One region of the Blautia acetigignens genome, then DNA from elsewhere that is predicted to be linked to it. Evidence: riboswitches for the same ligand, from Rfam matches in the RefSeq annotation. Region 1 holds a riboswitch; the other holds the start of a gene.
The links. Region 1 has a riboswitch for tetrahydrofolate ahead of OCV70_RS16720 (folate family ECF transporter S component). Riboswitches for the same ligand answer to the same signal wherever they lie in the genome.

Region 1 (5,754 bases):
GGTGCAGGGCTTTTTGGTTACAGTCAACTTTGAATTTTCAAGATGAGCAAAGTTATTTTAAATGATATTTCCAAATTGTAGTAGATGGGAGAAAATTTTATGCAAGATGAAATCTTTATGAAAAAAGCAATCGAGCTGTCAAAACTGGCTGTAGAGCATCCCATGTCTGGAGGAACTGGAAGAAACACGACTTCCATACTTTGAGAAAAATGCGGACAAACGTGAAAACCGCTGGAGCCAGATTATTAGTGGAAGTGATCTGATTGATACCATCTAAAAAGCAGACAGCCCGATATTTTCGGGCTGTCTGTCATTGGATTAAGGAAAGATATGAGGCAGGAAATACAGTCATTTTTTGCAGCATATCTTTTTTTGTATCATTTTGTCTATATTTTAAAGAATCCTGTTCATGTACAGGGGTTCATCAGTTGGTTATACTAATAAAAAGCGGATGTGATAGTTTATGCAGAAGAAAATCCGGCCGAATACTGGAATTTTCTTCTGGCATTAGCGGCAAACTTTATAATAGTTTGCGTAGAAATTCATCACATATAAGATATAAGCTTTTAAATTTTTCATTTCGTTCACCTCTTTTCTTAACTTACAAGTGCATTATAGATCACCTGAAAGCGAATTACGTGCCAAATGAAAAGAAAAAACAGACAAAATTTGCAGAGGAGAGAAATTATGTTTCCGGTTTATGAAGAGAAAAAAGAAAATCTGCATTTACATTCCCGCATTGCCAGACATGAATCCCCTCATCTGCACAATTCAGTTGAATTCATCTATCTTACAGAAGGATGCTTGGAGCTTGGAATGGGCCAGGAACTCTTTCACATGGAGGAAGGTGATTTTGCAGTCCTTTTTCCGGAAGTGATCCATCACTGCCAGGTCTTTTCAGGAGAGAATAATAAGGCATGCTATCTGTGGGCGCAGCCCATACTTTGCGGACAATTTGCTTCTGTTATGCAGAAATACTGTCCGAAAAATCCTGTGATTAAAAAGCCGCAGGTCCACCGGGATATTGTAAATGCAATTCGGTGTCTGAAGCTCGATAAAAAGGAGCAAAATCCTAACCTTGTTGTTGAACAGGCTTATGTGCAGATCCTTTTGGCCAGAAGTATCCCGGCATTTAACTTACAGGAAAAGAGCAGTGTGGAGAGCAATGATATCATTTATCAGACTGTCTCCTATATTGCAAAACATTTTAAAGAAGAAATGTCCCTGGAAAAGATGGCAAGAGATATGGGAGTAAGTAAATTTACACTTTCGCGTGTCTTTTCCGGAACTTTTCATAGAAATTTTAACCAATATTTAAATGAACAGAGATTAAACTATGTCTGTGTTCATTTAGAGTGTACTGACAAAAGCATTACGGACATTTCCATGGATGCAGGATTTGAAAGTCAGCGGACTTTTAACCGGGTTTTCAGGGAACGCTGCAAAATGACACCAAGAGAATACCGGAATCTGTACAGAGAAAAGTTTGTTCTGCAAAATGAAATCATATAGAAAAGAGAGGATAAAAATATGCTGAGTGAGAGTATTGCAAAACTGGTACAGTATGGAGTCGAGACGGGACTGATACCAGAATGTGAGAAAAATTACACAACAAATCTTCTGCTGGATGTATTTTACGAGGATGATTACACTGCACCGGAACAGGAATTTCAGAACATTGAACTTGAGAAGGTTCTGGATGAACTGTTAAAAGAGGCAATTGATCGGGAATTGATTGAAGACAGTGTTGTCTATAAAGACCTGTTTGATACCAGACTGATGAATTGCCTCATGCCACGACCTGCAGAAGTACAGACAACGTTCTGGAAAAAATATGGGGAGAATCCAAAAGCAGCGACGGATTATTTTTATAAACTGAGTCAGGACAGCAATTATATTCGTCGTTACAGGGTAAAGAAAGACCAGAAATGGACAGTAGACAGTGAATATGGAAAACTTGATATTACCATCAACCTTTCAAAACCGGAAAAGGATCCAAAAGCAATCGCAGCAGCCAGAAATGTAAAATCCGGAAGCTACCCGAAATGTCTTCTTTGTCCGGAAAATGAAGGCTATGCCGGAAGAGTCAACCACCCGGCAAGACAGAATCACAGGATCATTCCGATTACGATCAATGACAGCCCATGGGGATTCCAGTACTCACCCTATGTATATTATAACGAGCACTGCATCGTGTTTAATTCCTGTCACACCCCCATGAAGATTGAACGGAACACATTTGTGAAGCTGTTTGATTTTGTAAAACTGTTTCCACATTATTTCCTGGGCTCCAATGCAGACCTTCCAATTGTAGGCGGTTCTATTTTAAGCCATGACCATTTCCAGGGAGGACATTATACCTTCGCAATGGCTAAGGCACCGATTGAAAAGCATGTGACCATTCCTGGATTTGAGGATGTGGAAGCGGGAATTGTAAAGTGGCCGTTATCAGTGCTCCGTATCCGTCATAAAAATCCAGAACGGTTGATTGACCTTGCAACACATGTGCTGCAGGCATGGAGAGGCTATACAGATGAAGCAGCCTTTGTATTTGCCAATACGGACGGAGAGCCACATAATACCATAACCCCAATTGCCCGTAAAGTGGGGGATGTATACGAGCTGGATCTGACACTTCGCAATAATATTACGACGAAAGAACATCCACTTGGTGTATATCATCCACATGCACAGTACCATCATATTAAAAAGGAAAATATCGGACTGATCGAGGTAATGGGGCTTGCAGTTCTTCCGGCCCGATTAAAAGAAGAGCTGGAGCTTTTAGAGGAATACATTTTATCTGGAAAAGATATTTCTTCAAATGAAAAAATAGCAAAGCATGAGGATTGGGTGAAAGAATTGCTGGAAAAATATCCGGATATTAATGCAGAGAACATTCATGCAATTCTTCAAAAAGAAGTAGGACTGGTGTTTGTACATGTGCTGGAAGATGCCGGAGTTTATAAATGCACACCAAAAGGAAGAGAAGATTTTATGCGTTTTGTGGACAGTTTATAGGACGTGTTTTGGCCGTGATTATAATGAATGCTGTAGTATGAAGTGAAAAAATACAGAACAAGAAAATATTTTATAATAGCAGTTGCAGCCGGTATCTCATGATATATAAAATGAGAATATCGGCTGCTTTTCATTTGATATCACGAAGATTTTATATTTTCAAATATATGTAATCAGTTGGCAACCGGTTTCCTAAAAAGATTAAAAATTCCTGTCTGCTCAATCAATCTTGTGATGGTAAAGAAGATAAAGGAATCAATTGGCCACATGATCAGGTTCTTTACAGTACGCATTGGAAGGATTGCAAGGAATCCTTTTCCGTAGAGCATGTCCAGCCATAAGGTATTTAACAGAACATTTACAATCAGAACGACAACCAGTTTTGCAATCAGCACGCGACGGAAAGTGAGCTTATGTTTGTAGTAAAAACATCCATAAATAAATGCCGCGAGCATTGCGTTAAAGGTGAACCCAAAGAAAAATGGACCATCAGGGCGGATAAAGAATTTCACAATATCCAGCACACCGGCAAACAGACATCCGGTAATGGGTCCAAACAGATAATCAGCAATCTGGTTTGGGATACCGGAAAATCCAATTTTTACATAGGGACCGATATTGATAGAAGCAACTGAATTTAAAATCAGTGCCAGGGCAGCAAGCATTGCACAGACTGCCAGTGTAGAAGTGGTTTTCAGCTCTTTGGCTGAGGTGAGAAACATGTTCTTTGTTTTCTCCATAAAAAAATTACCTCCTTTTCTTTTTTCGCTCACAATAGGAGATAATTTATGGATTCATATTTATCTTCTGTTGCAGCGAGAAGCAATCCACGAACCGCAAGATTTCTCTTTTCGTCCTCCGGCAACTCTCCATCCGGAAGGCACTTTACGCTCATGAATTTACTCTGCATTACTTTACATGGAGCAGTATATAGCAGATTATTGGAAAAAGCAAGAAAAAAATATATAAAAATATAAGTTTTTGCAATTAAGAAAACAGACAAGAAATCGTGGCATTTTCTCCATATTTTCTAAAACTTTGTCCATATGTTTTTACAAAAATCAGACTATAATAAAAGAAAAAAACGTTCAGGAGGAATCATTATGGCAGTTTTAGTTACAGGTGGTGCTGGTTATATTGGAAGCCACACGGTAGTGGAGCTTCAGAATGCAGGATATGATGTTGTGGTACTGGACAATTTAAGCAATGCAAGTGAAAAAGCACCGGAAAGGGCTATAGTGTTCTTGATATTGTAAAGAATTTTGAAGCTGCAACTGGTGTAAAAATTCCATATGTGATCAAACCTCGCCGAGCCGGAGATATTGCAACTTGTTATTGTGATGCATCTAAGGCAGAAAAAGAGCTTGGCTGGAAAGCAGAAAACGGTATCCGTGAGATGTGTGAAGATTCCTGGAGATGGCAGTCTAATAATCCGCAGGGATATGAAAAATAGGATGTATATTTAAAATAAGAGAGCTGTAAGATGCAGCCCTCTTATTTTTTTAAATAATTGACCTTATGTTATAAATGAACGCATTTTTTATCCTGAAATGTTCTATTTTTTAAAATTCTACAATTTTGTGCATGTTTTGTTAAATGTTGTTTATGTAATTTTGGGAAATGTGACTTAACAGAATATCTGACAAAAAGGACATTCTAACGTGAGACCATCCGTGAAGAGGTGGGAAATGACGGGAAACCCCGTGAAATCAAGGTTTGTGGCGAATTTCATAGAGAAAAAATGAAGCATCTTTGACAGCGAATTTGAGAATAAGCTGTTTCGGATGCTTTTTTTGTGCCCTTGGAAGGGAGGGAAGTGGATAGAGTGCTTGGAAGCATTGGTTTTACTTGGTTTTTGAGCACTTGTTCTATCCACAACACCTCAAAGTTAGGTTGTAAGGACATTATACATCAGGCATCCTCTTCTGAAAATAGGTCAAGCGTTATAACGTGGCGTTATTGCGTTACTGATTAAGTGTTGTCAATGTGCGTGTTTGTTTCGTAAAGTACCATAAAATAAGGGTTTTTTGAAAGTAACGCTTTGAAAAAAAGGCGTTACTCAATGCAATCAGTACACGGAACAGGAGAGCCGGGACTGGATGCAATCAAAGTGACAAATTGGAACCTTGCAAATAAAGTTGTCACTTTGGCTTATTTTCAAGGAAAAATGAACTTTTTCGGGAATTGCTTCCCTAAAAAGCAAAGTGACAATAAAAGGGTTACAAGTAACCCAAAAAAGCATAAAAAAATCAGCCAACCATGTCACCATTTTCTGTACCCATCAATCCGGATGATTTTGCAGTCACATCTCTTTCTTTTTTCACCTTCCGGAGCTTTAGTTGCAATAAGCCCATGAGTTCCTCTTTGTCATCTTCAGGAAGCTCCCGGAAACCATTCAACAGCTCCTCTTCCAATTTGCAGATATTGGACTTCTGCATATTGGAAGATATTCCGGTTGCCAACCAATTCATATCACACTCTAACACTTGTGAAAGCTTATAAAATGCAATAACGGAAGGCGTAGTTTTTCCGTTTTCGATTTTGCTCAATGCTCCTGAAGTGATGTCACATCTCTCATATATGTTTGTTTGAGAGAGTTTCAATTCTTTTCTTCTTGTTTTAATACGTTCACCAATTCCCATCATATCTAATTCCATGATGACCTCTCTTTCTGCAAATTGGAATATATATTCTTCCTGAAAGCAGAAAAAGTGTTGACATTCTGCAAATAGG
Region 2 (5,754 bases), on a different contig from region 1:
GAAGCACAGATGGCAGAGATTGAAGCCAAAGCCAACCAGATCATCTGGGAGAACCAGGAAGTAGAAATTTTCTACCCATCAGAGGAAGAGCTTAAGGAACTGGAATACAGAAGCAAGAAAGAGCTTTCCGGCTGGGTGCGTATTGTCAGATTTCCGGGAGCAGATACCTGCGCCTGCTGTGGAACCCATGTAACTCGTACCGGTGAGATTGGAATGGTGAAGCTCCTTTCTGTGGTCAAGTTCCGCGAGGGTGTGCGTATGGAAATGATATCCGGCAGAAGGGTGCTTGACTATCTGAACATGGTAAACGAACAGAACCGTCAGATTTCCGTGAAGCTTTCTGCCAAGATGGATAAGACTGCGCAGGCAGTTGCAAGACTTCAGGATGAGAATTTTGCCCTGAAGGGAAGAGTGCACAGTCTGGAAGAGAATTTTATTGTGAATGAAGCTGCTAAATGGAATGACTGCGAGAATCCGCTGCTGTTTGAGAACGGAATGGAAGCTGGAAGCGTCCAGAAGCTTGCGGATGCTGTTCTGCAGGTTTGCAAGGGCCGCTGTGCAGTATTTTCCAGAAATGCAGATGGCAGCTATAAGTATGCCATGGGTGAGAAAGATGGAGACCTTCGCCAGTTTACCAAAGATATGAACGCTGCACTGAATGGCCGCGGAGGCGGCAAGCCATTTTTCGTTCAGGGTTCTGTCCAGGCATCGGAGAAAGAAATCCGTGCTTTTTTCGAAGAATGATAAGTGACAAAAAAGGGGAATACAATGTTTGGGGAATGTCATGCTCATATTATTATGGATGGAATAAACTACAAGGAAGCAATCTCACTCCACAAAGAAGCGGTAAACGAGGAAGCAATCCGAAGAAATTTTAAGGCTTATCAGGAACAGGGAATCACCTTTGTGCGGGACGGCGGAGACGCCGTTGGTGTTTCCAGAAGAGCCAAAATGCTGGCGGAAGAATACGGAATCGATTACCGCACCCCTGTTTTTGCCATCCACAAAAACGGGCACTATGGTTCCATTGTAGGAAAAGGCTTTGATAATATGAAAGAATATGCAGCTCTGGTCCGGGAAGCGAAAGAACAGGGGGCTGATTTTATTAAAATCATGACCACCGGACTTCTGGATTTTCACAACCATGGAAAGGTGACTGGAACGCCTCTTTCCAGGGAAGAAGTGCATGAGATGGTACACATTGCGCATGGGGAAGGCATGGCAGTAATGAGTCATACCAATGGAGTTTATGGAGTACAGGCTGCTGTAGAGGCAGGTGTGGATTCTGTGGAGCATGGCAATTATATTGACGAAGAAACTATACGAATGCTTGCAGACAGTAATACAGTATGGGTACCAACCCTTGTAACTATACGCAATCTTCGAAACTGCGGACGATATGAAGATCAGGTCCTGCAGCCCATTGTGAGTCTTGCGGAAGAGAATCTGCAGCTGGCATATCAATATAAAGTAAAAACAGCACTTGGAAGTGATGCCGGCGCTTATATGGTGCCTCATGGAACCGGACTTCTTGAAGAATACCGTGCGTTTTGCGAAATTCTGGGAGAGACGGAACAAATGAAAGACTGGCTGCGAGACGGAGAAAAAAGAATTCAGGACACCTTTAAGCGTCCTGAATCTTGATGGATGTGTAGATATTGGATTGTTTTGATTTCGTTGGATCAAAGGTAATGAGGATGTTGGCGCCGGCAGCAAGACCGCTGGTAGATGTGTCCGATGCTCCTTCTGTAAAGCAGGTGATCGTTGCACCGTCCCCGGTCTGAATGGTTACGGTATTGGAGGTATGCCCTATAATGGTACCGTTGACTGTATAGGTAAGACCTCGGCTTCTGAAAGAATCCGGATCATCTCCTGTGACAGCAGTGACGGTGACGCCATCCAGGGTATTTTCCTGATATTGTCCCTGGTACGTGATGGACACGTAGGAGCCAGGTGCAGTACCTCCTTTGAAGTAAGAGGGGATCTGCGACAAATCTATATTTAGGGAACTGTCAGAACCAGGAGGAGATACAGTCAGGATATTGGAAGAAATATTCTGGACAGTTGCATGAAGCTGCTGCTCCTGGGGAACATCTGTGGAAGCCTCCTGAGTTGGCTCCAGGGTTGGTGTAGGATCCGGCAAAGTCAGAGGGTCAATGTCGGAGACACTTAATACCTTCAGATGGCTGGCATTCAGGGACGCATCCCCATCAGACCCGGATGAAAATTCTCCTTTAAAATTGATATAGACCCACGCACCTTGCCGAATACCGCCCTGATAATACTGTTCAGTTCCGGTTATTGGATAGGTGGCTGTCTTTCCTTGTTCATCTTTTATGGTGATGGTATTCGGTGTCAGTCCCTGTACTTCTCCATAAGCCTTGCGTACTTCCAGCTGATTTTTCTTGTGGAAGTCATCGACGACCTTTAGGGCTTTCACTGTGCTGGTATCTTCGCTGGAAAGCTGTCCCTCATAGATCACGCTGATCTCATCTCCGGTGATCATGCCGTCTTCACACTCAAGCGTGGCCTCAGATAAATCAAAGATATAGGTCTGTTCCTGGCTGCTCATAGTCAGGGCAGCACCGGTAAAGTCCTGAAGGATGCCTTTGACTTCATCCATATAGACACGCTGTCCTGGGGCTTCTGAAGTTTCCTGGACCGTATTTTGTGAAGTGTCTACATAGTCGGTAATGGCATCGCGGACTACGCATCCGGATAGTGAGAGCAGTGCACAGGAACAAACAAGTAGCTGGGTAAATTTTTTCATTAGTGTTTCATATCCTCCGAATCCAGAAATGGCACAGGAAGAAAATCAAAAACCTGTCGGCAGGCATCCCATTCTTCGCGGGTGTGCGGCATACGGTAGCCCAGTCCTGTGCATTCTGTAGTGGCATTGGTATTCAGGTAATTATCATAAAAAACATTGTACGGATTATGGCAGGAAGGCTGCTGGCTTTCTTGTAATTGGACAGAATATTTTGTGCTCATATAAAGACTCCTTTTTCTGGAAATTTACTCTTAACAGAGATTACTTTTAGAATATGCCAAAAGCGAAGGAGTATACACAAAATACACTGTCAATTGCGAAACTATAATCCGTCATTCAGTGTGAATATTATAACAAAAACGTATTGAAATTTCCATATTTTGTGCTATAATCGGCTTAAATAAATAATAGCGAAGTAGGAATTTATGCGTCAAGTGTTCACTGGCTGGGGAGTCGCCGTGAAACGAAAAGCAGTAGGCTGCTTACGATATATTTTCCGCACCCGTTGCTACATATGAGAACATCTCATAATGTGGAGGGATTATTATTTATGGTAACTACTCTGTTATTTTAATCATTATGGAGGTGTTTTTATTATGCGTAAAAACAAACAGACATGGAGCGTTAAGACGCTTGTATTTCTGGCACTGCTGGTTGCAATCCAGCTGGTTTTATCCCGTGTGCTGGTAATTGACCTTGGTGTATACCGTATTACACTTGGAACTATCGCAACTGTACTTGCCGGTCTTTGGATGGGGCCTGTTGCAGGCGGTGTAGAAGGCGGCGTGGCAGACATCATCGGATGTTTCATGAAAGGCTATGGCGTGAATCCTCTGATCACTTTATCTGCAATCACCTGGGGCGTAGTTGCCGGAGCAGCAGGCAAGCTGATGGCTGAGAAGAGCCGCAAGGTGAAAACTGTGATCATGTGCGCAGGAATCGTAATTTCCGGTGTGGTAGGAACCCTTGGATTTACCACTGCAGGTCTTGTCATGATCGGTTCTAATTTTTATGCGATCATGCCGGGACGTCTTGTGCAGTTTGCAATTATGACTCCAATTTACTGCGTGCTGACCAGTCTTCTTTATTTCAGCCCGCTGACCAGCATGGTTGTAGGAAATGTAAGATCAGCCAATCTGCAGAAAAAGACAGTATAAGACTGAGTAATTCATTTATAAATACATAACTTAACAGCATTACCCAATAAAAATCAAATATAGTATTTTATAAAAATACGATTCCCCCAAAAAAGACTGTGAAGATGTGCCCTGTTGACGGCACGGTTCACAGTCTTTTACGATTTAAGTATTTGAAAAAAATTGAAACAAAATCACATAATTACTTGATTGTTTAGACACGGTCAGTCTGGGTCTGAACGCGGAACCAGTATGTATAGACAAAATTCAGCCCAAGGGATTCATAAAGGCTGCGCGCAGGAGTGTTTCCCTCTACGACCTGAAGATAGGCACGTGTGGCACCTCTTTTCTTTCCTTCTTTGAGCAGTGCAGTGCAGATCTGGCGTGCATATCCCTTGTGGCGGAAATCCTCCCGTACATGAATGGCGTATAAGCCAATGTAATCACGGTCCAGAATGCCAAGCCCTGTGGCAATGATTTTTCCATTATTCCAGATAGAAGCACAGACAGTATCCTTCACAATTGCATGATACATAGAAGGAACCACTGCCCGGTGAACCGGATTTATGGTTCCCTTTAAATCGAAAAGACTCTCAATCCAGATATCCGGAATGTCATCCGTAAGCGTTACCAGATCATAGGAAGCGGACAAATCCGCATGCTCCAGATCAGCTGCCATAACATTGGTGGTATGCTGAATCTCATAGCCGCGGTTTTCCAGAACATAATCAAAATCCGGGGAAACCAGCGGACTGATCTTGAAAATAGCAGGGCTTCCAAGACGGGCATATTCCTGCTCACAGAAAGATACCTTTTCTCTCCAGGAAAGCGTGGAGGTGCCGAACTGTTCCACACTGTTGGTACGATGCGTATAAAAATAAGAAAAACGAAGAATCCATCCGTCATAAAGTTCCATTTTATGAGAGGGCCATGCATTCAGCGACATATCTTCGATTTCTTTAATTATTTTATCCATTTAAAAAACCTTCTTTGTTTTATTTATGATGGTAATTATACATAATTGTGCTCTGCAATGCAACTGTAAAGACGGTCAGCAAGGAACTGCTGGCCCTGGCGGGTAAGATGAACTCCGTCTGTGGTGATGGCGGAATATCCATATCTGCGCACTTCTTCGTCCAGCTCCTTTTGCAGAGAAAGAAACGGAAGGCGGAACTGTATGGAAAGCGTTCGGATGATCTGGCTCATTTTCTGAAGAAGAGGCTTCCAGTTCTCATAAAAAGCAGGACAGGAAAAAAACAAAAGGTTCCATAAGAATGACGCTGCAACTGGATTTTGTCAATATTGTTAAAAGTTCAAGATAATGTTCCTGAAAAGAACCCATCATTTCTTCCTGCTGGGCAGGCGTGCGGTCTGTGTTCATCATCATTCCAATATCATTTATTCCAATCAAAACGGCTGCAAGATTGCCAATAATTGTACTGTCTGTTTTTACCCGCTGAAGCAGTCTCTGCACAGTAAATCCATCTGTTCCGCAGTTGCGCATCTGGATCTCATAGCCCTCCCGGTGAAAACGTTCTGCCAGCATCTTTACATATCCATCTCCAAGAAAATCGGGGGAAAAGCAATGACCGCAGTCTGTAATACTATCCCCAAAACATGTCATTATTGTCATAATAATACCTCCCGAAACCAGTATACTCCTTTTAAAAATGAATTTATAGTTTTTTTATAAAATTTTGGAAAAAAGGACTGGACAAATACAAAACCAGCCCCTATAATAAGACTCACCAGAAGTCATCTGGTATCGAAAGTCGTCTGATCAGACCGACTATTCCCTATTCTACTGAAGATGAAAGATTACAATTACGAACCGGAAATACCAAAGAG

Region 2: another riboswitch for tetrahydrofolate. It lies ahead of OCV70_RS08590 (folate family ECF transporter S component); the one in region 1 lies ahead of OCV70_RS16720 (folate family ECF transporter S component).

Annotation. Positions count from the first base shown of each region.
Region 1 covers NZ_JAOQJM010000019.1:43,332-49,085, reverse strand. Annotated here, with positions in the region: gene OCV70_RS16730 (AraC family transcriptional regulator) at 688-1,512, shown strand; gene galT (UDP-glucose--hexose-1-phosphate uridylyltransferase) at 1,531-3,021, shown strand; gene OCV70_RS16720 (folate family ECF transporter S component) at 3,195-3,761, opposite strand; THF riboswitch at 3,833-3,930, opposite strand; gene OCV70_RS16715 (NAD-dependent epimerase/dehydratase family protein) at 4,068-4,277, shown strand; partial or broken gene OCV70_RS16710 (GDP-mannose 4,6-dehydratase) at 4,244-4,474, shown strand; gene OCV70_RS16705 (helix-turn-helix domain-containing protein) at 5,271-5,678, opposite strand.
Region 2 covers NZ_JAOQJM010000005.1:162,945-168,698, forward strand. Annotated here, with positions in the region: gene OCV70_RS08570 (alanyl-tRNA editing protein) at 1-744, shown strand, start outside; gene OCV70_RS08575 (amidohydrolase family protein) at 769-1,644, shown strand; gene OCV70_RS08580 (hypothetical protein) at 1,625-2,770, opposite strand; gene OCV70_RS08585 (hypothetical protein) at 2,770-2,991, opposite strand; THF riboswitch at 3,180-3,280, shown strand; gene OCV70_RS08590 (folate family ECF transporter S component) at 3,367-3,927, shown strand; gene OCV70_RS08595 (GNAT family N-acetyltransferase) at 4,121-4,882, opposite strand; gene OCV70_RS08600 (hypothetical protein) at 4,918-5,112, opposite strand; gene OCV70_RS08605 (SGNH/GDSL hydrolase family protein) at 5,138-5,539, opposite strand.